DNA from 4 places in the Bacillus sp. FSL K6-3431 genome. Region 4 is predicted to be linked to each of the others. Evidence: riboswitches for the same ligand, from Rfam matches in the RefSeq annotation. Region 4 holds a riboswitch; each other region holds the start of a gene.
The links. A riboswitch is a leader RNA that binds a small molecule or an ion and turns the genes downstream of it on or off. The one in region 4 is predicted to bind S-adenosylmethionine.
Positions count from the first base shown of each region.

Region 1: linked by a shared signal. The riboswitch ahead of solA (N-methyl-L-tryptophan oxidase) and the one ahead of MHB53_RS11090 (O-acetylhomoserine aminocarboxypropyltransferase/cysteine synthase family protein) in region 4 are both predicted to bind S-adenosylmethionine.
Region 2: linked by a shared signal. The riboswitch ahead of MHB53_RS21675 (acetoacetate--CoA ligase) and the one ahead of MHB53_RS11090 (O-acetylhomoserine aminocarboxypropyltransferase/cysteine synthase family protein) in region 4 are both predicted to bind S-adenosylmethionine.
Region 3: linked by a shared signal. The riboswitch ahead of MHB53_RS22815 (aliphatic sulfonate ABC transporter substrate-binding protein) and the one ahead of MHB53_RS11090 (O-acetylhomoserine aminocarboxypropyltransferase/cysteine synthase family protein) in region 4 are both predicted to bind S-adenosylmethionine.

Region 1 covers NZ_JBBOCT010000001.1:1,960,237-1,967,855, reverse strand. Annotated here, with positions in the region: gene MHB53_RS10215 (arsenic transporter) at 1-444, shown strand, start outside; gene MHB53_RS10210 (DUF2642 domain-containing protein) at 460-1,137, shown strand; gene MHB53_RS10205 (ABC transporter ATP-binding protein) at 1,281-1,493, shown strand; gene MHB53_RS10200 (arsenate reductase family protein) at 1,923-2,282, shown strand; gene gcvH (glycine cleavage system protein GcvH) at 2,367-2,750, shown strand; gene MHB53_RS10190 (toprim domain-containing protein) at 2,879-3,223, shown strand; gene MHB53_RS10185 (thioredoxin family protein) at 3,515-3,823, shown strand; SAM riboswitch class I at 3,946-4,052, shown strand; gene solA (N-methyl-L-tryptophan oxidase) at 4,184-5,335, shown strand; gene MHB53_RS10175 (MetQ/NlpA family ABC transporter substrate-binding protein) at 5,486-6,340, shown strand; gene MHB53_RS10170 (methionine ABC transporter ATP-binding protein) at 6,487-7,527, shown strand; gene MHB53_RS10165 (methionine ABC transporter permease) at 7,517-7,619, shown strand, end outside.
Region 2 covers NZ_JBBOCT010000001.1:4,502,950-4,510,568, reverse strand. Annotated here, with positions in the region: gene MHB53_RS21685 (Zn-ribbon domain-containing OB-fold protein) at 1-373, opposite strand, end outside; gene MHB53_RS21680 (thiolase family protein) at 370-1,536, opposite strand; gene MHB53_RS21675 (acetoacetate--CoA ligase) at 1,536-3,500, opposite strand; SAM riboswitch class I at 3,750-3,863, opposite strand; SAM riboswitch class I at 4,037-4,143, opposite strand; gene MHB53_RS21670 (hypothetical protein) at 4,282-4,509, opposite strand; gene nagE (N-acetylglucosamine-specific PTS transporter subunit IIBC) at 4,579-6,030, opposite strand; gene MHB53_RS21660 (PRD domain-containing protein) at 6,469-7,287, opposite strand.
Region 3 covers NZ_JBBOCT010000001.1:4,814,499-4,822,117, reverse strand. Annotated here, with positions in the region: gene acsA (acetate--CoA ligase) at 106-1,818, opposite strand; gene MHB53_RS22825 (ABC transporter ATP-binding protein) at 1,787-2,533, opposite strand; gene MHB53_RS22820 (ABC transporter permease) at 2,548-3,396, opposite strand; gene MHB53_RS22815 (aliphatic sulfonate ABC transporter substrate-binding protein) at 3,482-4,462, opposite strand; SAM riboswitch class I at 4,669-4,781, opposite strand; gene MHB53_RS22810 (trans-sulfuration enzyme family protein) at 4,890-6,038, opposite strand; gene MHB53_RS22805 (IS256 family transposase) at 6,527-7,619, opposite strand, start outside.
Region 4 covers NZ_JBBOCT010000001.1:2,152,129-2,159,747, reverse strand. Annotated here, with positions in the region: gene cls (cardiolipin synthase) at 1-1,303, shown strand, start outside; gene MHB53_RS11100 (hypothetical protein) at 1,328-1,948, shown strand; gene MHB53_RS11095 (redoxin domain-containing protein) at 1,945-2,550, shown strand; SAM riboswitch class I at 2,813-2,927, shown strand; gene MHB53_RS11090 (O-acetylhomoserine aminocarboxypropyltransferase/cysteine synthase family protein) at 3,060-4,355, shown strand; gene MHB53_RS11085 (homoserine dehydrogenase) at 4,428-5,411, shown strand; gene MHB53_RS11080 (S41 family peptidase) at 5,507-6,955, shown strand; gene MHB53_RS11075 (PDZ domain-containing protein) at 7,182-7,619, shown strand, end outside.

The DNA of each region.
Region 1 (7,619 bases), 190 kb from region 4:
TTGTTTGCATTTAACATGTATGTTCTCGTGTACGGACTTAAGAATATCGGTATAAATGATTTTATTGTTCGTTTACTAAAAGAAATAGTAGAACAAGATCCATTAAATGCTACATTCGTGATGGGAGTCTTATCAACATTCTTATCCAATACTTTCAATAATCTACCAGCCGTTATGATTAGTACTTTGTCAATTGTGGACATGGATTTAGAACCATCATTTGTGCATATCACATACCTGGCAAATGTCATTGGAGCCGATATTGGGGCTTTATTAACACCGGTAGGAACACTCGCGACACTAATATGGATGTTTATTCTTAAAAAGCATGCAATTAAAGTAACTTGGAGTCAGTACCTAAAAGTAACAATACTTGTTATCCCAATAGGTTTAATCGTTAGTTTGTTCAGTCTATATTTTTGGGTAATGTGGCTATTTTATTAAAAAGGAGGGGTGAACTTGAATAAAATTATTCAAAACCTTATAAGGGAAGTTGTTCAAATAGAAGTCTCCGGAAAGAAGTTTATTAATGGGACAATCGTTGATATAGGTAATGACATCATTGTTTTATTTAACGGAACGGATTTTGTCTACATTCCCTTAGTCCATATTCAAAATTTAAGGGTGGATCAAAAAAATGAAGACGAGATAAAAAGTCCTACAGAATCTCCTAGCATAGTTTCGGAGGAAAATAAAGATGAATTGTCTTTAAGAAAGGTTCTAACACAGTCTAAAGGAATGTTTGTTGAAATTTATGTAACAAGCAATCAGCCTTTACATGGGTATATTACGAGCATCATGAACAATTATTTTGTATTTCATTCTCCTATTTATAAAACCATGTATATTACGTTACATCATCTAAAGTGGCTGATTCCTTATTCTAACAATCAACGGCCATACGATCTAGATAACCGTAATTTTCCTATTCAACCGACTAATGTTTCACTAGCAAGAACTTTTGAAGTTCAAGTTAAAAAGTTCGAAAATGAAGTCGTTGTGTTTAACATCGGTGAAAATAATAACCATATAGGAAAAATAAATAATGTCGAAGAACAAATCATAGAGATTCAAACAGCAAGAACACATCCCGTTTATCTAAATCTTCATCACATTAAAACGCTACACCAGGTGTAACTCCCTATAAAACCAATCTATTTATTAGTCGAAACTAAGAGAAGGTGAAAACTTCCTAATATTTTAAGCCTATTATATTGCCGATATATTATTTGACAAACTTTGATACCTACCTCAGCTTACTTTAGAGACTTGGTAATCTAGTGGAATTTGGCGGGAGTAATAATGTGTACACAAATCCTCTTCATCCATATAATCAAGCATTATTATTGGCTACTCCTGATACTGATACAGTAACAGAAAAGAGTGAACAGATTATTCTAAAAGGTGAAGTGCCTAGACCATTTCATTCACTATTCGTCTGTATGTCTCGTACAAGGTCCCCACATGTACAATTACTTGAAAATAGAAAATAGGTGATGGGATTTCCGACTGAGAGACCTTGATTGAATATTATCATGACATCGTGATAGTATCTAAAGGGCTATTCAAAAGGGATATCAAATCACCTTTCTGACATAAGGGGCTTTGAAGTCGCGACTTAAAATAAAGTATGAATTTGTAGAAAATCAGGATTCTGTGTACTCTGATGACACTATAGAAAAAGTTATTTTATGCAGAGATCCTACTAAAGAATTGCATAAGTTGATGTTATAAAACTGGACAATCATTCTGAATGCTAAGGATAGTATCTCTATATGTATTAACTTACAATATGCAAAGTAAATAAAAATGTTAGTTGTTTTGACAAAGGTAAATTGAAAACTCTGCCGAATAATAAAGTATACTGTATAGTAGATAAGCCTCCTGTTTGCAGGGGAAAAAAAAGGGGAGTTGGTGAGGAAATGTCTGTTACGTTATATACTTATCCTCCATGCAGTACTTGTCGTAAAGCAAGAAAGTGGCTGCAGGATAATAATGTTGAATTTACCGAAATACATATTGTAGAAAGTACTCCATCGAGCAATGAAATAAAGCAGCTACATGAAAATAGCGGTCTTGAATTAAAGCAATTTTTTAATACAAGTGGGAAAAAGTACCGCGAGCTCGAGTTAAAAGATAAATTACCGAATGCAACAGAGGAAGAGCTTTACGAAATACTGGCTTCTGATGGCATGCTTATAAAGCGTCCTATTGTCACAGACGGAAAAAAAGTAACAGTAGGTTTTAAAGAATCGGATTTTTCGGGAGCATGGACGAATTAAATCTTCGGTTTAAAATGCTTTTCTTGATTTAGTGAAAATCTTTATGTACATTAACTATAGAAGATATTATGGAGGGGTTATGGAATGAATTTGCCAAAAGAACTTCGCTATTCTGATGAACATGAATGGATTAAAACAGAAGGCGAGAATATGCGTATCGGTATCACTGACTTCGCTCAATCCGAGCTGGGAGATATTGTATTTGTTGAACTTCCGGAGGTAGGTGATGTAGTTACAGCTGATGAGCCATTCGGAAGCGTAGAGTCTGTTAAAACTGTTTCTGAATTATATTCACCACTAAGCGGAAAAGTAATTGAGGTTAATGAAGAGTTGGAAGATAATCCGGAATACGTAAACGAGTCTCCGTATGAAAAAGCATGGATGATCGTAGTAGAGCCTTCCGACCATAGTGAGTTGGACAATCTGATGTCTGCTGAACAATATGCAGACATGACGAATGAAGAATAATAAAGACTTGCATCTTAGCAATAGCTGAGATGCATTTTTTCACTCCCATAAGCTTTATACAGCTGTAGAAATTGGATGTGTTAGTCGAGGTTCCTTCTGTGAAAATTTGATTAACCGGAGTTGAAGCAATGAAAACAGCCCCGAATAAAGTCATTATTGTTGAAGGTTTGTCTGATAAAAAAAGGGTTGCAAGGATTGTCAAAGAACCTGTAGACATCATTTGTACAAATGGAACAATTAGTTTTTCAAAACTTGACGAGTTAGTTGAAGTTTTGGATGATAAAGAAGTATATATTTTAGTTGACGCCGATAAATCGGGTGAAAAGCTCAGAAAAGTATTAAAACGTGAATTTCCAATGGCACATCATCTATATATTGATCGGACATATAAAGAAGTAGCAACGGCGCCCTATCAGTATTTAGCAACAATGCTATTGAGGGCAAATATGGATGTTGACGCGAAATATTTATAAATTTAAGTTCAAAATGAGGATAAAAAGGGCCAATGCCGACTAAGACCGCTACGTCCTGTGCAGTGTCGGCAATAGGACGTCCTGTCCGTCGAAGTTCTAGGAAGAGCAGCTTTCGAGCACCACAGCACTTGCACAGGATGTGTTGTCTTCTGTGTCGTTCACAGGAACGTGAGCGATTTTAGGTAGAAGATTTCTTCTTATACGAACGGAGAAGCATGCTGACAACGAAATTCGACTGCCATTTTTACCGGACTCTTTGAACAACTTCTATAAAGGGATGAACTAGTTATTATGATAGAATGGTCTAATGAAGATATAAAGGAAGTTTTGGAAAAGGAAGGGACAGCTGTTCTTTATTTCTACACTCCGCTTTGTGGCACCTGTCAGGTTGCTGGAAAAATGATTAGCATAGTCGAACATATGATAGAAGGTATTCCATTTGGAAAAACTGATCTAAATTATTATCCTGATATGGCTGCGCTTTTTTCTATTGAAAGTGTTCCCTGCATGTTAATTGTAAAAGATGGGCAAGTAGATGAAAAGATTTATGCGTGTAAATCAGTACCTTATTTACACGATTTAGTTAAGCGATATGTATAAATGCTTAATAGGATTCTGAGGATTTTGTCGAAAAAACTATAATTATGTCATTGACGATTGTAAGTCTGCATGTTAAAATCACAATAATAGATAACTTGATCATAAAATTTAATAAAGTTTTGCTCTTATCCAGAGAGGTGGAGGGAATGTGCCCTTTGAAGCCCGGCAACCGTCACAATAGTGAAATGGTGCCAAATCACACAAAGCTTAATGCTTTGGGAGATGAGAGGAAGGTTTGTTTATTTCGATGCCTTTCTGCTCATTTATGCAGAGGGGCATTTTTATTTATAAAGAATAAGCAGATTAATTCTTAGATATTACAGCACATATAAAACAATTAATTATGGGGAGATCATCAAAATGAGCGAATATCATGAGCAAAAAGTTGATGCAGATGTAGCAGTAATTGGATTAGGGTCCATGGGGAGTTTTGCATTCTGGCAGCTTGCACGGATGGGAGTTAATGTTGTAGGGTTTGATCGATATAGACCAGGACATGATAAAGGCGCTGGACATGGTGAAACGAGAATTTTTCGTACAGCATATGGTGAAGGTGTTGCATATGTTCCACTACTCCAAGCAGCTAGGGATCTTTGGCGCGAATTGGAGAACGAAACCGGTGTTGAACTTTATGTAGAAACCGGTGGAACGATGTTCGGACCAAAAGAAGACGATTTTATGACTACTGTGCAAGAAAGTGTCCAACAGTATAATCTTCCTCATAAAATATATGATGCTTCTGAGGCCAGCAAAGTATATCCACAAATTAATTTTCAAGAAAATCAAATTGCCGTTTATGAGGAATTAGCTGGTTTTTTAAAACCCGAGCTTGCAATTGAAACAGCGGTAAATCGGGGCGAAGAATTAGGGGGAACTGTTTATACAGATAGTCCAGTAACGACAATTATACCGGATAAAAATGGTGTCTCTATTTCATATGGAGATAAACAAATTAGGGTAAAAAAAGTAATTGTTGCTTCTGGTGGATGGACATCCAAGCTTCTCCCACAGCTAAAATTACCTGTTTCACTCGAACGCCAAGTTTTAGTATGGTACAATGCTAGAAATCCTGAGCAGTTCACACCAGAGAAATTCCCTATCTTTTCTAGGGTAAGCAAAGGTCGAGGTTTCTATGGGTTCCCATCAATTGATGGGAAAACGGTAAAGGTTGCATTTCATCATGGTGGAGCGATATTCGACGACCCTAATGAAGTAGATAGGGAGATTCATGATGCAGATTTGTTACCCCTTACTGTAAAGGTAAGGAAGTACTTGCCAGATCTCATTCCAGAACCTGTAAAAGCTAAGACATGTTTCTATACAAATACGCCTGATGAACATTTTGTTCTTGGTGCAGCACCAGGTTTGCAAAATGTAACACTGCTTGGACCAATGGCTGGGCATGGATTTAAATTTGCACCGATCATGGGGAAGATTGCAGCAGAGCTATCAACGGATACAACGCCGGACATAGACATAAGCATGTTTGATCCAAGTCGTTTTGATAAGTGAATTTACAGTAAGCTACAACATCGGAGGATCAGGTGGGGATTCTACCCCACCTGATTGGTAGGTCTCACCTACGCTTCGCTTAGGGATAGGATTCCTAAACTACTCTAAAGAAAGATCAAAATAAAATAATATAAAAAAAGAGGGAAAATAATGAAATCGAGCAAAAATGTAAGAAATATATTTACGATCATTTTATTAGGAGTTATTTTAGTATTAGCTGCATGTGGATCGAAAAGTAAATCAGATAGTGATGTCATTAAAGTTGGAGTAGGTTCAGCAGAAATTCCAACTTGGAATCTAGTGAAAGAACTTGCGAAAGAAGAAGGAATTGAAATCGAAGTTGTAAAATTTGATGATTATGTTCAGCCTAATCTTGCATTAGCTGATGGTGAAATTGATATTAACGCGTTTCAAACGGTTGTATATTTTGATAGCTTTAAAGAAGATCGGAAACTTGATTTATCAGCGATTGGAACGACTTCCATTTGGCCAATGGGGATGTATTCGAAAGAAATTACTGACGTGAGTGATTTGAAAGACGGGGACCAGGTTATTTTACCTAAAGACCCTACCAACTTAGGCAGAGCGTTATTACTTTTAGAAAAAGCAGAAGTAATTACATTAAAAGACGGATTTGATGGTACTGGCGGCACGGAAAATATTGTAGATAACCCTAAAAACCTTAAAATCACTCCTGTAGATGCAGGCCAAGCGGCACGTGGTCTTGATGATGCAGCAGTTGCGGTTATTAACTCGGATATGGCGATCAAGTCAGGCTTAAATCCTACGCATGATTCAATATTTAGGGAAGATGCAAGTAATAAATCATACGTGAACATTATTGCTGCACAAACAAAGCGAAAAGACGATGAGACATTACAGAAAATAGTGGAAATTTACCACGCGGATAAAGTGAAAGAATTTATTGAGGAAGAATTTAAAGGTGCTGCTGTTCCAGTAAGAGAACCAATTTCTTTCTTAGATCATTATAAACAAACGAAGTAAAAAATACTAACACTTTAGCCTGTTTTCCTTATAAACAGGCTAAAATTATGAGTAAAAGTATTGATATTTCGTCCGGACCTAGTTATAAATAGAGGTAGGCAGTGAAACGTAAACAATTTTAATGAATGACTAAAGGAGATAAAATGATGCTTCAGCTAGATGATGTATATAAAGTCTTTGGAAAAAAGAAAGAAAAGAGAGTTGAAGCATTAAAAGGAATTAATCTCTCTGTTAATAAAGGGGAGATTTTTGGGGTTGTTGGTTTTAGTGGAGCAGGTAAAAGTACATTAATTAGATGTGTGAATTTATTAGAACGCCCAACATCTGGAAAAATTCTTATTAATGGCGTAGATTTACTCACTCTTTCTCCAAAGGAACTACGTGACCAAAGAAAAAAAATCGGTATGATTTTCCAACATTACAATTTGTTACATTCGAAAACAATTTTTCAAAATGTAGCAATGCCACTTATTTTGCAAGGTAAACCTAAAACATTCATAAAAGAAAAAGTAGCGGAGTTACTATCCTTTGTGGGCCTGGAGGATCGGATGTCCCATTATCCTGAACAGCTTTCAGGCGGTCAAAAGCAAAGAGTAGGTATTGCACGGGCGTTAGCGACTGATCCTGATATACTTCTATGTGATGAAGCGACATCTGCGCTTGACCCTAGTACTACGGAGTCCGTTTTAGAGTTGTTACGCAAGGTCAGAACTGAATTTAATATAACTATTCTCATGATTACACATGAAATGAATGTAATTAGGGATATTTGTGATAAAGTCGCTGTCATTGAAGGTGGAAAAATTGTAGAGCAAGGATCAGTGATTGATGTTTTTACTGAACCTAAAACAGAGATTGCAAAAAGTTTCGTTCGCACTGTTTTAAACGATGATATACCTCAATCGATTAAAACAATGATTTTGGAGAACAAGCAGATTAGTACAGATAGAGCTTTTAGAGTTATTTTTAAAGGAAGTTCAACAAGTACACCACTTTTATCAGATACCGCTAAAAACTTTTCAGTTGATCTAAATGTATTTTACGGAATGATCACAGAACTACAAGGAATACCATTTGGAAATTTGCTCATCAATATGAAAGGTGATAGTGAAGAAATTATGCGTGCTGTACAATATATGAAAAATCATGACGCGATTGTAAAGGAGGTAACGGAAGATGCATTTTGATCCATGGTTCTGGCCCGAGTTCTTTACTGCATTGAATGAAACATTCTATATGGTTGCTGTGGGACTAATCATCTCCATTATAATCGGCTTGC
Region 2 (7,619 bases), 2.4 Mb from region 4:
TAAAACTAATTTGTAATGGCAAACCAATGTGCAAGTCTTGAACGGGATCGAGTAACAGATGAGTCATCATCGTTGGACCTTCCTCTAGTTCAACAATTCCAAGGATATATGGAGCCACCGCTTGCCAACCTGGATGACCAGGTCTATGAACAACACCCCATGTTTTCAAACGTGCATGTCCGGAAGCAGGTGCCCACTCTAGATTGGCACTCCAGCAATGTGGACATATCTCTCTCGGATAAAATACCGATTGTTTGCAATCCACACATTTTTGCAAGATAAAATCTTTTCGCGCCACCGCATCCCAGAAAGGCTTTGACACAGCGGTAATTGTTGGGCCCGGAACTACGAGATTTTCAAACTTCTTACTCATGATTCCACCCCCATTACTAAAGCTGCTGCTTCACTTAATGTGGCCCCATTGCCTGTCACAAGGGAAAGGCGCGCATTGGGAATTTGCCGCGGATGTGCTTCATGCCTTAACTGACGCACTGCTTCAATAATATGTGACATGCCCCCCGCAAGGTCTGCTTGCCCAAATCCAAGTTGACCACCATGCGTATTAAGCGGCCAATCCCCGTCGTAGCCGAATGAATGGTCTTTCATCCATTCACCGAACTTCCCTGGTGTACATAATCCCGCATTTTCTAACGTAATCCCGACTACACTTGTGTAGCAATCATATAAAGATAATAAATCCATGTCCTGCACACTCACATTAGCTTGGCCTAATGCAGCCGAGATCGCATATTGCAACGGCGCTGATGCGAGCGCCGGGGATTGGCTAACCGCGCGATGAGTGATCTTTTCCCCCGCACCGAGTAAATATACCGGTGGATGACCCCCACTTGGCAGATTATCTTTCGAAGTGACGACGAATGCCGCTCCACCGGCAACTGGCATCACAATTTCGTATAAATGCATTGGATCGATAATAAGAGGTGATTGTAAAACTTCCTCAACCGAAAGCGGTTTACCATAGAAAATTGCATTCGGATTCAGTTGAGCGTTTTTCCGCGCCCAATGTGCAATCAAAGCAAATTGCTCTTGCGTTGATCCATATTCTGCCATATGACGTTGCTTCAGCAGCGCATAGGAGGTATTCGCTCCGGAAGCACCGAACGGTACATCAAATTCTCGAATTGGATTACGATTAGGTGAACGCGGAGTTCCGCTTCTTTCATTCGTATTAGCAAGCACGCATACAACCGTTTCACACATACCCGCTTCGATCGCTGCTGCAGCTCGCCATAACATTCCAGCTCCAGAAGCTCCACCGAGATCGACCACATTCGACATTGTCGGCTCAAGGCCAAGATATTCCGCTACTGTTGCTGGTACATGTTGAGGAGTTTCTCCCACTTGTGGGCCGACTAAAAGACCATCAATCGCATCTTTTTCCAGACCGGCATCTTCAACTGCTAGCCGCACAGACTCCGCAATTAATCCTAATGTTGTTGCGCCTTCTGTATAACGTACCGGCGCAAGTTCCCCGATACCTACAATTGCACATTTCGGAACCCGTCGTTTGACCATCATACGTAACTCCTTTCTGACAACGTAGCATAATCCACAAGACAATCTGGATTATTAAGTGATCCCTTGTTTTTTATCTCCTGACCAACTACCGCGGATCGTGCCGCCCCTTCCACTTTCTTCCCATTTATTGTATAAGGGACTTCCTTCACACAATAAATACGACGAGGAACATGTCGTGGAGAAGCTTTTCTTCGAATGTTTTTACGTATAACATCAGCTAGTACATCGTCTAGTTCCCCATTTTTCGTTACTATACATAACACTATTTCTTCATCACCCGCATTCGGTAAACCGAAAACTAAAGAATCTATGATTTCCGGGATTTGTTCAACAACACGATAAATTTCAGCAGTACCAATGCGGACACCGCCTGGATTAAGTGTTGTATCAGCCCTTCCGTATATGACAAGCGATTGTTCCGCAGTTTGTTCTGCTAAATCTCCATGTGTCCAAATCCCTGGTCGATTAGCAAAATAGGAAGAATGGTATTTTTCATCTCCACCCTCTCCCCAGAATGTGAGCGGCATACTTGGAAACGGCTTTGTGCAAACTAAATCCCCTTTTTGGTTGTAAACCGATAGACCATATTCATCAAGCACATCGACAGCCATTCCAAGGGCTTTGCAAGTAATCTCACCACGCCGAACAGGGTGTATAGGAGAGCCCATCACGAAACAACCAATTATTTCAGTTCCACCCGAAATCGATGCCAACATTAAATCTTTCTTAATATGTTTGTAGACCCAGTCATACTGTTCTGCCGATAGTGGTGCCCCGCAAGAAAGAACACTGCGCAACTTTAACAAATTGTGTTCCTGTCCAACCGAATAATTAGCTTTCTGTAAAGCTTCCAGATACTTCGGACTAGTTCCGAAATGTGTCACACCAACTTTTTCAGCAATCTCCCACAGTATTCCAATTTTATCCTTACGCAATGGTGATCCATCATAAAGCAAAATTGCAGCACCGCTCGCAAGCCCCGAAACTAACCACGGATACATCATCCATGCAGTATTCGTGTACCAATACATTACATCTCCAGGTTTCACGTCACAGTGTAATTGATGTTCTTTCAAATGCTTAATTAATGTGCCGCCAACGGAATGTACAATTGCTTTAGGAAGGCCCGTGGTCCCTGATGTATATAGGATATACAGGGGATGATCAAAAGGAACTCTCGTAAATTCTGGAACAGAAGGCCCTTCCTGACACAGTTCCTGCCAGCTCAACACTTTCTTTGTTTGCTTAATAGATTCATCTGTTTTCTCTGTCAACGTAATGATTGCAGAAATACCGTCAAGCACCTTACATACAGCATTGATATTTTCTCGAATATCAAAAAACTTGCCATTATATTGATAATCCAGTGAAACGATCAATACCTTTGGTTTTACTTGCCCGATACGATCGACAATCCCTTGAGAGCCAAAATCTGGAGAACATGAAGTCCAAACAGCTCCCAGTGACGTTGTCGCCAATAACGCTACTATCGCTTCGATTCCATTTGTCACTATCCCTGCTACGCGATCACCACGACATACACCTAGATTTTTCAAACCTAGCTGTGCCCTAGCTACTTTACTGCGTAATTCCCCCCATGTATAAGATTGGGTAACACCATCTTCCCCAGCTACAATCACTGCTGCATTTCCTTTGTCCCCACTCAATAGATTTTCTGCGAAATTCAAACGAGCATCTGGAAACCATTGGGCACCCAGCATGCCACTCTTAGTTGGAGGCACAAATGCCTTTTCACCTTTTTCCCCAATGATATTAGTGAAATCCCAAATAGCTGACCAGAATTCTTCAGGTTGATCCACCGACCATTGGTGAAAACGTTCATATGGTAGAAGTGGATAATCAATCTGTTTAGAAAATTCCACTAAATTAGACTGTGAAATCCACTCTTCACTCGGTTGCCATAATATATTTGATTCCAGTAAATTCTCTTCTTTTATCAAGTTCTTTTCCTCCTCTGAACCAAACGTGAACGCATCTAATTGGTTATCGTTCATCACTTCTAGAAAAATTATGTCATTAAATACTTCCGTTTGGTTTTAACTCTCTTGCTCAATATTAATTATTTCTATAATATTACTCAGATTAATTCTTGATCTGCCCTTCTCTTATACTCTTTAAGTGGATACTCGGAAATGTAAAACAGAAGCTATAAACAATAAAGCCCCTCATCATAAGAAGAGGGGCGCCTCATCTTATCTTTCAGGAACATACATACCTGCAGGAATTAGCACCTTTTCAAGCTTTCACTTGAAGGTTGCCGGACATCTTCGGGCCTGTGTACCCTCCGTCTCTCTGGATAAGAAATACATATTTAGTTATATATTAAAGTATTCATATATCTAGATTATAGATACTTTTATTATTTTATTGAAAATGAAAAGTTAGAATCCTTACCTTATTTTAGAAAACAAAAACCCCTCTGCTCATAAAGAGAGAAGGGGAGTGCGTGAATAAACATAATCAGCATTAGTCCACCTTCTCATCTTCGGAATCATCTTAATTCCTCTGAAATTGGCACCGTACATTTATATGTCGGTTGCCGAGGCATCACGGGGTCAGTCCCTCCACCTCTCTTGATAAGAAGAAATTCATTAAATTATTGTATAAAATGATAATACTTGCTTCGTTACAATTAGTCAACATATTTTTACAAAAAGTGTGAATGTTTCCTCATCGAATAACAAAAAGGAAGGGAATGCCATTTGCATCCCTTCCTTTTGCTCATCTAACTATTTTTTTATTGCTAAGCTTTGTCACACCAATAGTAATACCTAATGCAGATAAGGCGATGACAACTTGCGAAACCATACTTGTTTCTCCGAATTCAACCTTGGATGATAATGCAGTGATCTCCCCTACTGACGAGCTAGGTGTGTACGAGATTGTTAATACTACACCTAAAATGAGTTGGAGTACAATCAAAGCTAAAGCAAAAATAACAGCAAACACAAAGTATTTTTTCAGCCTAATCCCTCCTTCTTTATCTCCTACGTTTCTATATAAAAAAGGTTTCGGTTTTTATTTGCGAATCTTATCAATGGCATCCGCTACGAATTGAACATTTGTACCAACAATTACTTGAATGCTTTGTTTTCCAACAATATTAATTCCTGGGACGCCAGTATTCTTAATTTTATTTTGATTTACTGCATCCATATCTTTTACTTCCACTCTTAAACGTGTCGTACAATTGTCGACAGAAGTGACGTTATCGTCACCGCCTAATCCTTCATAAATTTTAGCTGCCATAACAGCAAATCTATCTCCGGTAACTTCTTCTACTTCATCTTCTTCCTGTTTCTCTTCTACTACATCGTCTTCTCTACCTGGTGTTTTTAAGTTGAATTTGACTATTAAGAATCGGAATAAGAAATAGTAAATAACAGCAAAAACTAATCCTTGAACAATTAACATATATGGTTGATTAGCAAGTGGCAATCTTGAACTTAAGAAAAAGTCTACGAATCCTGCGCTAAATCCGAACCCGGCAGTCCACTGAAAGTATGCGGCAATGGCCAAAGAGATACCAGTTAGAGCAGCATGGACGACATAAAGTGCTGGTGCTAAAAACATAAATGCAAATTCTAGTGGCTCTGTAACACCTGTAAAGAACGAAGCAAAACCTACTGCCAACATTAAGGATGCAGTTTGTTTTTTCCTTTTCGTTTTCGCTGTATGGTACATAGCAAGTGCTGCTGCTGGTAAACCAAACATCATAACAGGAAAAAATCCTGCTTGATACATTCCTGTTATACCTTTAGTACCCGTTCCAGCCCAGAAGTTCCCAATATCATTTATTCCAGCTACATCAAACCAAAATACAGAGTTCAATGCATGATGTAAGCCTGTTGGAATTAATAATCTATTGAAGAATCCATATAATCCTGCACCAATAAACTCTAACTTACTAATCATTGTTCCAAATGAAACCAATCCAGTAAAGATAACAGGCCATGCAAAGAACAAAATAGCAGATACTACTAACATTGAAACAGCTGTCATAATCGGCACAAGGCGCTTTCCACTAAAGAATGCCAATGCATCTGGTAATTGTACATGACTGAAGCGATTATACATAATTGCTGCCACTATACCGGAAATAATACCAACAAATTGATTGCCTATTTTCTCAAAGGCAGGGTTTACATTTTCCACATCTATTCCCTGTAGCATAGCTACTGACTCTGTTGAAAGCAAAGTGGTTACTACAAGGTAGGCTACTAACCCACTTAACGCAGCGGAGCCATCTTTATCTTTGGACATCCCGAGCGCAACACCAACTGCAAATAAAATAGACATATTGTCAATTATGGAAGATCCAGCTTTAATTAAGAAAGCGGCTATCGCACTTCCTTCTCCCATTCCAGAGGGATCGATCCAATAACCAATTCCCATTAATATTGCTGCTGCTGGTAATACGGCAACTGGCAACATGAGGGAACGACCAAGTTTTTGGAAATATTTCATCATTTTAACCATTCCTCCTATCAAAACTCGTATAAAGTGAAACTTCCATCAGTGGGGGTTTTGTTCATCCCCCACTGATGGTTAAGGAACTCAGGAAAAGGTCGCCGCGTCCTGCGGCAACGCCTGAGTGACCAACATCCTGTTGGCCTGAACCAATCGGGCCTTTACGGGCAGTTTCCCTCACTTATCCTTCTTCGATTTCTCTAAGTCTTGAAGCGGGGTTTTACTGCCCGTTAATCTGCGATAAATTAACCTTTTGAATCAATACGGCACAATTATCTATGTTCAACGATGAATAGAAAACGAATTTATATTATATAAAATTGCATCCATTTGTAGTTCTCTGTTGAAAAATAAACAATCGAAAGCATATATGGCTTGCATCGCCTCCTTTAAAGTCACTTTTACTCCCATATTGAAAAAGCAAATCTCCTTGTTAAACTAATATTTTCTTAATCTTTCAATATGAAGTGTGATATAACCTAATTCTTCCTCTGGTAGCTCTACCTTATGCACTATAGACAACTTCTTTGCTACCTCTGATGCACATTTAAACGATATTGGAAACTTTTTCTTGATCATTCCTAACATTTCTTCATCCATCGTGTGGATTTCGTAATTATTTAATCTAGCCAAAGCAAAATGTAAATGAGTAAGCAGACGTTGGTAAGATATGTCGTCTTCTTCGACCGTGATATTTAAATATCCTTTAATCGTTTGGACCATATCTCGAACAATCGTTGTATGTCTAACCGTTTGCCGCAAGTCACCACCTTGGAGCTTCATCGTGTGGATATGAAGTGCAATAAAAGAAGCTTCATCAACGGGCATATCTATTCGAAATTTTTCATTTATATGTTTAACTGCCCATAGGCCTATTTCGAATTCTCGTTTGTATAAGATTTTTATTTCATGAAATAATTTGTTTTTCAAATGAATGCCATCTCTTGCCCGTTCGATCGCAAATGAAAGATGATCAGTAAGAACAATATGAATATGCTCATTTAACTTTGAGCCGATATACTCCTCTGCATAAGTAATAACTTCCTCCGAGATGGTAAAATGCTCTTCTGGGATCCTATTTAGAAGTTGTTGAAGCTTTTCATTCTCTTTCATAACGAAAAGCTTCTCAATTTTATGGACATTTACAATGTCATTTCTTTTCTTATGAAAAGCAATCCCAGCTCCAATCGCAATTTTCTCCTTTTGTCCATCCATTACTATCACAGCATTATTATTCAATATCTTTGTTATTTTCAACGGAAACCATCTCCTTGTTTTCCCTTTTTCATCAGTGTGTCACTATATATAAGCTGTTATCCTTCAACCGCGAATTAGCGGTGATTCGGTCATGTATTCAAAACCATTAACATGTCGCTTATAGTTATACAAAGTGAAACAAGGCATCAAAAAAGGCATGGAGGTATAACAAAAGAAGCATGACTTCTTTTATTTACCACCATGCCTGATCGTATCAGTAACATGTGATCCGTAATGAAATTATAGTAGTAGTATAACATTGAACTTTTAAAATTACAAGATGTAACCGCAATCAATTTATTTAACTAATTGATAGAAAGGTGGATTCGTAC
Region 3 (7,619 bases), 2.7 Mb from region 4:
ATGTCTTCCTCCCACAATACTTTATACCTCTATAATAACATAATTTAACATAGATAAAGTATATAAACAGGATAAAAGATATAGGTATTTTATATTAGTCATATGTTATACTAGCACCTTTTTTGACTTTTCAATTTCCTGTGCTTTTAACTGCCTGCGTAAAATTTTTCCGCTAATTTTTGTTTTCGGTAATTCTTCCACCACTTCTATTTCACGTGGTGCAGAGTGGGCCGCAAGCCTACCTCTGACAAAAAGACGTATGTTTTCAAGCAGGGTTGGTGTGGATGTATAATCCTTGTTTAAAACGATAAACGCTTTTACAATTTCACCACGAATAGGATCAGGTTTGCCAATAACACCTGCTTCTGCCACTGCCGGGTGCTCAATTAACTTGCTCTCTACTTCAAAAGGACCAATACGTTCACCAGAAGAATTAATCATATCATCGCTTCTTCCTTGGAAAAAGATATAACCGTCATCATCCTTGGACGCTAAATCACCAGCAAGATACCAATCTGGACCAAACGGAAAATAAGAGGCATATTTAGCTTCGTCCTTCCAAACCCCTTTCATAATCGCAGGCCATGGACCTTTTATTGCTAAGTGCCCAACTTCCCCCAATGGCAGAATACTTCCATCATCGTCCAAAACAGCCGTTTCAATATTCGGTAGCGGTTTGCCCATTGAACCCGGTTTAATCGGTTCTGTCGGTAAGTTCACGATTAATTGTGCACCTGTTTCTGTCATCCACCATGTATCATGGATCCGTAAATTCAAATTTTCCACACTCCAGTAGATGACCTCAGGATTAAGCGGCTCACCAACGCTTAATATATGACGTAGCTTGCTTAAGTTATGGCGATCAAGTGCTTCACGCCCTTCTGCCATCAACATGCGGAAAGCAGTCGGCGCGCTATACCAAACAGTTACTCCTGTTTTTTCGATCGTTTCGTACCAGCTGTCAGCATTAAAGCGCCCCCCATGAAGAATAACAGTTGCCCTGTTTAAAAGCGGTGCGAAAATGCCGTAAACACAGCCGGTCACCCAGCCTGGATGCGCTGTGCACCAATACACATCATCTTCTTGTATATCTAACACCCAACGCCCCGTTATGTATTGCTGAATCATTGCCCTATGAGCGTGAATGATTCCTTTCGGCTTCCCTGTAGAACCACTCGTATAATGAATATTCAACCCATCATCAAGATCAACCCATTCAATAATATGCTCATCTGTTTCGACAGTGCCTAGTGCTTGTGGAATCGAAATAACTTCAGAAGAAACTGGATTTTTATCCGTAAGGAAAATCGATTCAAGACTTGGTAGATCCTGTAGTGGCACCCTTTGTAAATATTCTTCATTTGTAATCAGGTATTTCCCTTCACAATCTAAAATCCGATCACGGACAGCTTCTTCCATAAACGCTTCAAACAGTGGACCAACAATCGCACCTAGTTTAATTGCTGCTAATATTGCAATATGACATTCTGGATGCTTCGGTAAAAATACAAAGAGAAAGTCTCCTTTTTTCACCCCATGCTTTTTCAACACTTGCGCCCATCTATCTGTCTCGTTTTTCAATTCCCTATAGGTGAGTTTCCATTCATTCCCTCCATCTACATAATGAAGAGCTGTTTTATTTCCATAACCATCAGCTACGTGACGGTCCACACATTCATAAGCCATATTCACTTTACCTGTTTCATGCCAACTAAAGTTTTTTTCAATTTCTTCCCATGCAAGTGATTTTTGATCACCAAGATCGGATTGCACATTATATATACCTTTAAATGGAGGAATTACTTGTTGTCTGCTCATTGTCGTTCTCCTTTACCACTTTATTTAAATTTAGAAGGCTTAAAATTTCTGCCTTTTTCTCTGCAAGTAGTACATCGCCTCTTGAGCGGGGCTTTACTTGAGTAATTGCTATTTCCGCGTATAATTCACCGGGCTGTCCCCGTAAAATAAAAATCCGATCACATAAATAGAGGGCTTCATCAATATCATGTGTCACAAGCACCATTGTTGTTTGCCGCCTTTTCCAAATGGATAGCAACAAATCTTGAAGTTGCATTTTTGTAAAAGCATCGAGCGCACTAAATGGTTCATCTAATAACAACACATCCGGTTCAGTAATAAGGGACCTAGCAATCGCAGTTCGTTGCGCCATTCCGCCTGATAAATCTTTGGGATAATGACCTTCAAAACCGTCAAGTCCGACAAGTTCAAGCAAATCCTTGGCAAGCTTTTTTTGTTCTACCGATTGAACACCAAAGCAAATATTGTCTTGGACAGAAAGCCAGGGCATTAAGCGTGGCTCTTGAAACATCATTCCAACTTTACTATTGGATAAGGTAAACGTTCCTTCATATTCACCATCAAGCCCTGAGAGAACTCGCAGCAAGGTGCTCTTCCCACAGCCGCTTGTACCCAAGACCCCAATAATTTCTCCTTCTTCCATCGAAAAAGTCACATGTTGAAAACCAGTTTTTCCATTATTAAATGTACGACTCACATTCTGAACTGCAAGCAATCTCATTACCTCCTTTAACGCTGATTTGATAAGCTATCTTGCCAGCGAAGTGATTTCTCTTCTAATTTTTTTAGCAATGAATCGGTTATTTTACCAATAACTGCAAATAAGCAAATACTTGCAATAATCAATTCAGGTGAATACGTATTTTGTCCTACGACGAGTAAGTAACCAAGTCCTTGACTTGCGCCCATAATTTCTGCAGCAACAACGAACATCCAGCCAAGCCCCATGCCACTCCGTAAGCCAACTAGGAATGATGGTAAGGAAGCTGGAAGAATAATTTTTCTCAACGTTTCAGTTGAAGTGAATCCATAAATTTTCCCAACTTCAATTAGTTTTCGATCTACTCCTTGAATCCCAGAAACAATATTCAAATAGACTGGAAAAAAAACACCGACAGCGATTAATACCACTTTTGAAGATTCACCAATTCCCATCCAGAGGATAAACAGGGGCACCCACGCAAGTGATGGAATCGACCGAAATGCCTGTATAAGCGGATCCATTAGTTTTTCCAATACAGTAAAATATCCTACTGCTGACCCAAACAAGACCGCAGCTATCGTTCCGAGTAAGAAACCTGCCGCAACTCTAAACACCGTTGTTCCAACATGACCGAAGAGTGTACCTGCTGCGCCCATTTCGAAAATTTCTTGCACGATCCTAGTTGGTGCTGGTAACAGATGAGCTTCAATTAGTCCAACTCTCGCTGCTGCCTCCCAAAAAATTAATAGAACGAAAGGAATAATACTTCCTAATAACCATTTCTCATTATTTTTCCATAGAGAATTTTCAGTCAAGCGCGTCTTCGGCTTTCCCACTGCAACTCCAATTGTTTCGCTTCTTTCACTCATCTTCATTACCGCCCTTTACTTATTGAAATTAAATGCGTAAGCGCTGGAGCAAGACATATGTCCTAAAATCAACTATCAATTATAAACAAATTTATTCTCTATCAGCATCGAAATAGCTTGAGTTAATTAAGTCATCTACGACTTTTTCAATATTTGTTTTAGATTCAATGATACCTTCCGATTTGAGCACATCACCAGCTGCTTGAATCACATCCCTTTGATCATCTCCCGGTGCCGAAGTAGAAAAATCATTACGCTCAAGCTGAATTTTTGCTACATCTAAATCAATTTGTGCTTCTTTTGCTAAAATTTCTGCCGTTTCTTCTGGATTATCAATCGCCCATAAGCGCGCTTGTTCATATACTTCAATTACTTTTTTCACATAATCAGGATACTTTTTCGCAAAATCTTCACGAACGTTCAATACGCCATATGTGTTAAAATCCGGATTTCTGAAGAAGAGATTAGCTCCGACTTCCTTTTCTACACGAGCCATATGTGGATCTAGTCCTGCCCAGGCATCAACCTCACCTGCAAGAAGTGCTGCTGCACCATCTCCATGCTGTAAATTGACGATTTCCACATCTTTTGCAGATAGACCACTATCTTCTAGCGCTCTTAATAAAAATATATAAGGATCTGTTCCTAATGTTGCCGCTACTTTTTTCCCTTTTAAATCTTCAACTGCTGTAATTGTTTTGTCAGTAGAAACAAGCGCTGTCCATTCAGGTTTAGAATAAATATATACAGATTCAATTGGAGAACCTTTCGCTTTCGCCATTAGTGCTGCTGCTCCAGCAGATGATCCAAAATCAACACTTTTGGAATTTAAGAACTCAAGGGCTTTATTACTTCCATGACTTAAAACAAACTCGACTTCAATCCCTTCCTCTTCGAACAACTTTTCAGCAAAGCCTTTTTCTTTTAAAACAAGACTTGTTGGCGAATAATGTGCATAATCTAGAATTATTTTTTTCGGTTTACCCGGCTCTTCACTTGCATTTGCAGAGCAAGCTGCTAACGCAACCGCTAATGTAAAGATTAATAATGTTTTAATAGTCCATGATTTCATTTGAAATCCCCCCACTTATATAATTAATCACATAATATTACTTGGTTTAACTTTATACATGATAGATAAGAACCTCTTTGCCACCGGAAATGGCGTTTAGTGGTTCCTTCTATTTGCATTTTTCCTTTTATATAGCATTTGTACCTTTTTAAAATAAACATAAAAAAGCCCCCTTCCTAAGAAGAGGGCGTTATATACGATTCCTCCTCTTATCTTCCAGATCAATGATCTGTAGGATGTAGCACCTTCTCAAACATAATAATGTTTGCAGGTTGCCGGGCTTCACAGGGCCTATTCCCTCCGCCACTCTCGATAAGAGATTACATTTAATTGTCAAATACTTATTCGTTGACCATGTATTGCAGTATAAACGATTGTTTTGTTGCTGTCAAATGATTTTTAGAAAATTAATGCAATATATCCAATTTCAATTGTTCACTGCTTTAGCAATAGCCTGCTGTAGTTGAATAATAATATCTTGCTCATTTTCGATACCAATTGAGATACGAACGACACTTTTATTTATTCCAAGCTTCTCTTGGGACTCGCGAGGTAAGTTTCGATGTGAAGTACCAAATGGATAAGAAACAGTTGTCTCAACTCCACCTAAAGAAGGCACAATTTTAATCCAGCCAAGTGTAGAGAAAAACAAGCGAATATCACATTGTTTAGCCAATTCAACAGTTACTACAGCTCCGTTTCCATATTTAGAAACCGCTTTTGGATAAAATACCTTTTTAACATTTTCATTATTTTCAAGAAAGTCTGCCACAGATTGTGCATTAGCTGATTGTTTTTCCATACGCAAAGCGAGTGTCTTTACTCCTCTGCATGTAAGCCAAGCTTCAAATGGACTTAAATTTCCACCTAAGTTGACAATTTTTTGTCGCGCCTTTTTCACAAGTTCTTCTGTTCCAACAATCACGCCAGCCGACACATCACTATGTCCACCGAGATATTTTGTTGCACTATGAACAACGAGATCTACTCCAGCTTTATAAGGCTGAAGCAAGTATGGGGTTGCAAACGTATTATCAACCATCGAACACAATTGATATTCTTTAGCAATTTTTACAAGTGTAGTAATATTTTCTACTCTTAAAAATGGATTTGTAATACTTTCCGTATAAAGTAACTTAGTATTAGGGCGGATCGCTGACAATACCTCAGCTTCATTAGAAAATGAGACAAATGTAACGTCTACACCAAAGTTTTTTAATTCCTCGGACAATAGATGATACGTACCCCCGTACAAATCCTCACATGCGATAATATGATCCCCGTGTTTAACGACCGCAAGTAATCCAGCCAGAATCGCAGACATACCTGATGATGCAGCAACACCAGATTCTGCTCCTTCTAATGTTGCTACTGCTGCTCCGAGTTCATCCGTATTCGGATTTCCATATCTCGAATACAAGTATGGCGTCTCTCCTTCAAAATAACTTTCCAATTCGTCGAGGTTTTGGAAAGCAAATGACGATGTTTGATAAATAGGCGAAACCTTCGCTGTAAAGTTTTTATTTTGTTTTTGTGATTGATGCACTGCCATAGTGTCAAATGAAACGTCGCTCATTATATTGGGTCACTCCTATGTTTGTAGCAAATGTGAAATTCAATAATTGTGATTATACTCACAATTATAAGAGTTGTCAAAAAAAGAGACTCCAAGAACTTTTGGGTTGTGATTAATAATACTGATTCATGTAGCCCTTAAGGCAAATATATTCGGAATGAATCTATTACTGCCTAGCGTGATCCAATCTTACTGACCGTCGGTAGGGCAATTTACTGATAGTTCGAGTACAATTACTAGCATACTCGCACAACTATAACTAGTTAATATCGACTATTACTGGCCACTCAGCTATTTTATGAGCCACTCACGTGATTTACTGGCCACTCGGCTATTTTATGAGCCACTCACGTGATTTACTAGTCAAGTCCAGACAATTGTGTAATTTAGTTTACAATGTTTTCTTTATGATATTTAGTTATAGTTGGCTATTTTATTTCATCAAGTGAAAAGGGGGTACCCCCTTTTCACTTGATGAAATTGTCATTTTATAAACTCTTTTTTCCGCTTCGTTCTCTGTTTTCATAATCCATTAGTATTGCACCGATAAGTCGAAATGCAGATTGATTATTCGGGAAGATACGTATGACTCTTTCTCTCCTGCGAACCTCCTGATTAAGCCTTTCAAGTGAATTTGTGCTCGCTAGATAACGATGATAACGAGAAGGCTGGTTGAGAAATTGAATGGCATCTTCGAAGCCATCCTCTAAAATTTCAATTGCTTTCTGGACCTTTGCTTCTTCTTCATATTTATCGACAAATTGCTCTTTATATTGGCGAGCTTCTTCTACTGAAATACTATTAAAGATGCGCCTCATGTCAGCGATTATTTGTTTTGATTCTTTTTTTGGCAATCGTTCAATGATATTCCGTTTAAAATGGACAGTGCAACGTTGCCAAGAAGTGCCTATGAATTCCCGCTGAATTGCTTTTTTCAGTCCTTCATGAGCGTCTGAAATAATAAGTTTTGGAGACTGAAGAGCACGTCCTTTCAGGTGTTGGAAGAACCCTTGCCATGCCTCAAAACTCTCAACATGATCGATTTTTAGTCCAATCACTTCACGTCTCTTGTTTTCATTTATCGCTGTAGCGATATAAACTGCCTTGGAAATCACTTTATTATGTTCCCGGACCTTGATATACATGGCATCTGCATAAACGTACGGATAGTACATGGTATTTAGAGGGCGGTTTGCCCACTCATTTACGATTGGATCTAGCTTTCCAGTAAGGGAAGATACGAACGATTTAGAGACGTTTTCTCCACACAGTTGTTGAACGACATTTGTGACTTTTCGAGTGGAAATCCCATTGACCACCATCTCTAACATCGACAATACAAAGGCCTGATCTACACGGGAAAACTTTTCAAACACGGAGGGAGAAAAGTGTCCCTCACGGGTTCTCGGGACTCGCAGTTGAACCCTTCCAATACTAAGGAGAAGCTCTCGCTCGTAGTAGCCATTTCGGTAATCAATGCGTTCGATCGAGCGCTCGTAGGCAGCTGCTTGGAGATAATCATCGCGTTCCTTCTCCATATATTCATTTAGGACAAGTACAATCGTGGATTTTACTACCGCT
Region 4 (7,619 bases):
TATACTTTATTTAATCTTTGGTCAAAATCTAAGTAGAAAAAAGATATTTAGCTGGAAAGATAAAAATAAAATCGGCATTATGGAAATTACTAAATATCAGATTGAATTGCTACGAAAAGGGGAGTTTCCATTTCACGGTAATAAGACAGCTAAATATAAAGATTTAGTATATATGCTACTCGTGAACGACAGCGCTGTCCTTACTCAAGATAATAAAGTAGATATATTCATTGACGGTAATGACAAATTTCGGTCACTTATTCATGATATTAAGAACGCCAAAGACCATATACATTTTGTATACTATATATGGCGGAATGATCGTTTAGGAAATGAAGTGCTTGAAGCGTTAATACAAAAAGCGCGTGATGGGGTGCAAGTAAAGGTGCTGCATGACGCGATGGGATCCAGAAGACTACCCCGGAAGTTCTTTCGTCCACTCATTGATGCCGGTGGAAATGTGAGTGCATTCTTCCCTGCTATATTGCCTCATCTCAATTTACAAGTTAATTATCGCAATCACCGTAAGCTTGTCATTCTCGATGGGAAAGCCGGTTATATTGGTGGTTTCAATATAGGTGATGAATATCTTGGCCTGGATAAGAGGTTTGGCAATTGGAGAGATACGCATTTGAAGATTAGTGGAAAAGCGGTATATGCATTACAAACTCGTTTTATTCTTGATTGGAATCAAGCATCAGTAACTCCAATTAGGTACGACGATAGACTTTTCCCTGAAATACAGCCTAAAGGTAAAACCGATGTACAAATTGTATCTAGTGGTCCTGATTCGGAATGGGAACAAATTAAATATGGAATGATAAAAATGATTAGTTCTGCTAAAAATTACATCTATATTCAAACGCCGTATTTTATTCCAGATGCAAGTGTATTGGATGCAATCAAAATTGCTGCTTTATCAGGCGTAGATGTAAGGGTAATGATACCTAACAAGCCTGATCATCCTTTTGTTTACTGGGCAACGTACTCAAATGTAGGAGCAATTCTACAGACGGGTGCGAAGGTATATACATATGAAAATGGCTTCGTTCATGCGAAAGCAATTGTAGCCGATGGGAAGATAGCTACCGTCGGTACTGCCAATATGGATGTACGTAGCTTCCGACTTAACTTTGAAGTGAATGCATTTCTGTATGATGAAGAACTCGTTGGAGAGCTTGTCGATATTTTTAACAAAGATATGGAACAATCGAAGGAGCTTACATTAGAAGAGTATCAAAAACGTCCACTATATATAAGATTTAAAGAATCCGTTTCACGCTTACTATCACCAGTTCTTTAAAGGAAGAAAGGGGGGACGGATGAAATGTGGCTTTCAATTGGTTCTTTATCCTTCCCAGTCTCTTGGGTAGCGATCGTAATAGCATTTTTTCTAACGACTGGCATGTTGTTGCTTTTAAAGAAAAAGCATATAGCTGATTATTATGGGAATGCTATTTTTATATTTATTATCACGTGGAAATTGAGTGTAATTTTATTTCAATTTAAATTCAGTATACAGAACCCTTTAACTATATTGTATTTTAATGGTGGGATAAAAGGTTTTTGGCTTGGACTGATCGCTGGATGCATATACTTATTTATTATAGGTAAAAGAAAAAAACAAGCGGAAATGAGCATAGGTGACATTTTCCAAGTATGGTTAATGACGTTTTCTATTTATGAGATTGTTATAAGCATAGTAGATGATTACCCTTTATTGTTTAGAGTGATACTCATCTTAATCAATTTTGGATTTGTTGTAATGGCCATTTTAAAAAATAACCAAATAAGATGGCTACAGCAATTACTCATTTTGTTTACGGTTATTCAGCTACTTATTTATTCGGTAATGGATCGACTTTTTTCCGTTCCAATTATGACATATATAATAGTAGTTATTGCATTACTTATCATATCTAAAATAAAGAAAGTTGGTGCCAAGTGAAGAAAAATATTTTTGGGTTAATAGTTATCGTGATTTTAATCAGTATTGTTACAGTGAATATTGTAAAAGAAGTACAAGCAAAAAAAGCAGAGGAATTGGCCCAAGAAGAATTTTTAATGGAATCATCAACAAAGGAAGCACAAGTAGATACTGCTGCACCTGGGCTAACAACAGGAGATCAACCACCCGACTTCGAATTGGAAACACTGGATGGTGAATCAATTAAACTGTCTGATTATAAAGGCAAAAAAGTGATTTTGAATTTTTGGGCGACTTGGTGTCCCCCATGTAAGGCGGAAATGCCTCATATGGAGAACTATTACAAAACGGCTGCCGAGAATGATAATGTTGAAATAATTGCAGTAAATTTAACGAATGCAGAACGTGGTGTCAATAAAAGAGACAAAATCAGCAAATTTATTAAAGAGTATGAATTAACATTTCCAATACCTCTAGATGAAAAAGGAAATGTTGGTAATGAATATCAAATACTAACAATACCAACAACGTATATGATTGATAGTAATGGATTTATTCATAAACGAATTGTCGGTCCAATGGATGAAGAAATGATTGGAAAATTAGTTAAGGAAATGAAGTAGTGAACATTACCACGTAAATAGATGCTCGTTTCATAACAGGAACGAGCATCTATTTAGATCCGTACGTTTAGTGATTACACTATCTAAAGCATACATGAGTTCCTTATCACAAAAGAACTAGCCTTGTGTACAATCTAGGTTAGACAGCATTTAAAAACTTAAAATTTTAAAATAAGTGAAAAAGGGTTGACATTATTCAAATACGTAGTATACTAATTTTTAAGAGTTCATTGAACTATCTAAAATTTAATAATAAGCATTACTCTTATCTAGAGCGGCGGAGGGAATAGGCCCTGCGATGCCCGGCAACCTTCAGATGATTTTATCTGAAAAGGTGCTAATTCCTACAGGTTATTTAGTAACCTGGAAGATAAGGGGAGGAACTGTATATACGCCCTCTTCTTATTCAGAAGAGGGCTTTTTGTATAAAGAAGATTGCAGAAAATATTATGCAACCTTTTAACCAAGTTTACCAATCAAATTACTATAATATTTAGGGGGATAAAAAAATGTCAGAACAAAACTTTAAGCCAGAAACTTTATTACTTCATGGTGGGCAAGAGCCTGATGAAACAGGGTCACGAGGTGTACCAGTTTATAGAACAACTTCTTATGTATTCGAAAACACGGAGCATGCTCAAAAACTATTTGGTTTAGAGGTTTCTGGAAATATTTATTCTCGAATCATGAACCCGACAGTCGACGTATTTGAAAAGCGAGTCGCATTGTTAGAAGGCGGAACTGCCGCAGTTGCATTATCATCTGGAATGGCTGCTATTGCATTTTCAATCTTAAATATTGCACATGCAGGTGATGAAATTTTAGCTGCTACAGATTTATATGGTGGAACATACAATTTGTTCGCTGTAACGCTCCCAAGATACGGAATTAAAGTAAACTTTGTTAACCCGAAAGATCCGGAAAACTTCCGTAAAGCAATAACTCCGAAAACGAAAGCAATTTTTGCAGAAGTTATCGGCAACCCAAGCTTGCATATTCTTGATACTGAAGCAGTTGCTAAGATTGCGCATGAAAGCAATATTCCGTTAATCGTAGACAGTACATTTGCAACTCCATACTTAAGCAGACCGATTGAACACGGTGCAGATATTGTCGTCCATTCAGCTACAAAATGGATTGGTGGTCATGGAACAGCAATAGGTGGAGTTGTTGTAGACAGCGGAAAATTTGATTGGAACAATGAGAAATTCCCTGGATTCACTGAGCCTGACCATTCGTATCACGGCATCCGTTTTGGCATCGATGTACCAGATGCAGCATTTGCTACTAAATTACGTGTTCAGCTGCTACGTGACTTTGGACCTTGCTTAAGTCCTGACAATGCGTTCATTTTCTTGCAAGGATTGGAAACATTACATCTACGCATTACGAAACATGTGGAGAATGCAAAAGCAGTGGCAGAATATTTACAACAAAATGATGCAGTTGAGTGGGTTGCATATCCTGGTCTTAAAAGTCATCCATCATATGAACTTGCACAGAAGTATTTCCCTAAAGGTGCTGGAGCGATCGTGAACTTTGGAATAAAAGGTGGCCGCGAAGCTGGTAGAAATACAATAGATAATGTCAAACTGTTTTCTCATGTTGCTAATGTTGGAGATGCTAAATCATTGATTATTCACCCTGCTTCTACTACACATCAGCAGTTAAGTGGAGATGATTTAAAAGCAACAGGTGTAACAGAGGAATTGATTCGCCTTGCAGTTGGATTAGAGGCAATTGAAGATATAACAGCAGATCTGGAACAAGCAATCGCAAAATCTGTTGAAGCTACTACTAAATAATACTTCAGGATAACAGGGGCTGAGCGCATTGCGTCTCAGCCTTTTGATTTTAAACATTAGGAGGGGAAACAAATGGCAGTCATCAAGGCAGCAATACTCGGTTTTGGAACAGTAGGAGAAGGAGTGTACGAAGCAGTTCAAACACATCAGCAGCAATTGCAGGATATACTTGATGCTGAAGTGCAAATTGTTGGAGTGCTTATCCAAGATTTAGAAAAGAATCGTAGTATCTCCGAAGATGTATTAGTGACAACTAATTTCGAGGAGATATTAAATATCCCAGATCTACAAGTTGTATTTGAAGCAATTGTGGGCGAGGATCCAAGTTATATATATTTGGAAAGAGCGATGGAACAAGGCTGCGATATCGTCACTGCAAATAAGGTGATGTTTGCAAGGCATGGAGAAAGGCTATTACGCAAAGCTTATGAGCAAGGCGTCCAGATTGGTTATGAAGCAACTGTAGCCGGTGGTGTGCCTATAATCAGAACACTGGCACATCAATTGCAGGTGAATAAGGTAGAGCGTATTCAAGCTATTTTAAATGGTACATCGAACTATATATTAACAGAAATGAGAAATAAACAATTATCTTTTGAGGAAGTATTGAAGACCGCTCAGGAACTTGGTTATGCGGAGGCAGATCCGACTAATGATGTAGAGGGATTTGATGCGTTTTATAAACTGATGATATTAAGTAGTCTTGTATTCGGCAGCCAGCCTAGCTGGGATGAAGTAAATGTTAAGGGGATTTCAGCCGTATCCAATGAACAGATTGAAGTGGCTTATAACAATGGCCATCGTTATAAGCATATTGCTGAAGTGACAAAAAAAGACGGAAAAATACTTGCGTCTGTCAGTCCTGTATTAACTGATGCAAATCACCCACTTTATAATGTAGAAGGTGTGGACAATGCAATACTTGTTCAAGCCACATTAGCTGGTACGATTACAATACAAGGTCCTGGAGCGGGGAGCGATCCAACTGCAAGCGCAATGATCGAAGATTTTGCTCATATTTTTCAAAAGAAAAAAGCTAGTTATGCATTGAATTAAGAAGAAGACATGTTTCCATTCCTATCATATCTTGTCCACATACAACATATCATGTATGGAAGTAATATTCTTACGTGAGTGGGTGGAGGGATAGGATGAAAAAAAAGTGGCTTACGATAATTATTGTCTGCTCATTCCTCATTGGCGTTGGGGGGACATATTCTGGCATAACGTGGATTATCCCACAATGGAAAAATGCAACAGGGAAGAAAGTGGATGTAGGTTCGGAGTCAGAAGTAAAGATCGGTGACGCTGACCTTAATAAAGTTGCTAAGGCATATGAATTAATTCAGCATTCATATATTGAAAAGGTTGATGAATCTCAGTTAATTCAAGGGGCTATTCAAGGAATGATCGGAACGTTGAAGGATCCATATTCAGTGTATATGGAACCAGATGCAGCAGCCAACTTTAATGACAGCATGGATTCTTCCTTTGATGGAATTGGTGCCCAGATTGCTATTGAGGAAGGTAAATTACTCATTATTTCACCTATTAAAAATTCACCCGCAGAGAAGGCTGGATTGAAGCCGAAGGATGAAATTATTAATATTGATGGGAAAAGTGTGCAAGGACTTGATTTATATGAAGCCTCGACGAAAATTCGTGGTAAAAAGGGTACAGTAGTTAAACTCGATATTAGAAGAAAGGGATTAGCAAATCCAATAAACATATCGGTAACTCGGGATGAAGTCCCAGTATTAACAGTGTTTTCGGATGTGAAAAAAAATGCAGGACAAAAGATAGGTTACTTGGAGATTACTTCATTTGCACAATCAACAGCAAAGGATTTTACAGCCCTCCTTAAGAACTTAGAGGAACAAAACATCACAGGCCTAATCATTGATGTCCGAGGAAATCCAGGAGGTATGTTATCAAGTGTGCAGGAAATTCTAGGTCAACTCGTAACGGAAACGAAGCCATTAGTACAAATTGAAGATCGGAACGGGAATAAAAAACCTTATTTTTCAGAGTTGAAAGAAGGCAAACCATATCCAATTAAAGTGCTGATTGATGAGGGAAGCGCATCTGCTTCAGAGATATTAGCTGGAGCCTTAGAAGAGGCAGAGGGATATGCACTGATTGGTGTAAAGACTTTTGGAAAAGGTACGGTTCAGCAGGCTATACCGATGGATGATGGTAGCAATATTAAGCTTACAATGGCCAAATGGCTAACGCCAGATGGAAATTGGATTCATGGAAAGGGAATTGAACCTACACTTGAAGTGGCGCAGCCGGCTTACTTTAAAACGCATATGCTTCAATTAGAAAAAGCTTTAGTGAGAGATATGAATAATGAAGATATAAAGATTGCTCAGGAAATGTTAACAGGTTTAGGGTATGGACCGGGTCGAGAAGATGGATATTTTGATGAGCAAACAGAGATAGCAGTAAGGGCATTTCAATCAATGATGAAGTTACCAGTCACAGGTCAAATTACAGTAGAGACATCTGAGAAGTTAATGACAGCAATTATCGATGCTGTACAAAAAGAGGATAATGATTTGCAATTGCAAGTTGCAATCAAATCTTTTAATAGATAAAATATATAGGCAAGCTAGTGTATAATTTATTTATACATTGGCTTGTATTTTTTTATCTTAGAATAGGATTAGAGTCTGTAATATTAAGTTTTTCTTAGAATGCTTGTTTGAGCAAGTGAAGATTATAAAATGATGTCATTCGTTCTATCAAATATTAAAGGCGCTATGCTAAAATTTCTGATAGAATAAGAGAAAGGATTATCGTTTTAGGAAGGTGCGTGATTTTATGGATGAAATGTGGCTAATAGAGTTTGCGAAAGGCTTTGGGAGAATGTTCATACATCCCGTGTTTTATTTTTCGTTTATGATTGCTCTTATTGCCGGCACCTTGAGAGTAAAGAGAGAGCGTCGTGATTTCAACGTAAGAGTAAATGACTTTTCACATGAGCTTAGAAATTTATTGCCTGTTGGGATTATGGTTGGATGTATTTTATCGGTCACATTTATCGTGGTTGGCTTTGCACTCCCTGCGATAATAATTGCTAGTATAGCAACTGTTACGATAGTACTAGGGTTAATTGGAAATGCACGTTTATTATCACCAGCGTTAACTATTGGGATTCCATTGCTATCTTTGTATGCTGTTACATATTTTGATTTTCAAATACCTTATTTCGATCAAAGCTATCTGACTGAAAATAATTTTTTTATAGCGACGGCCTTA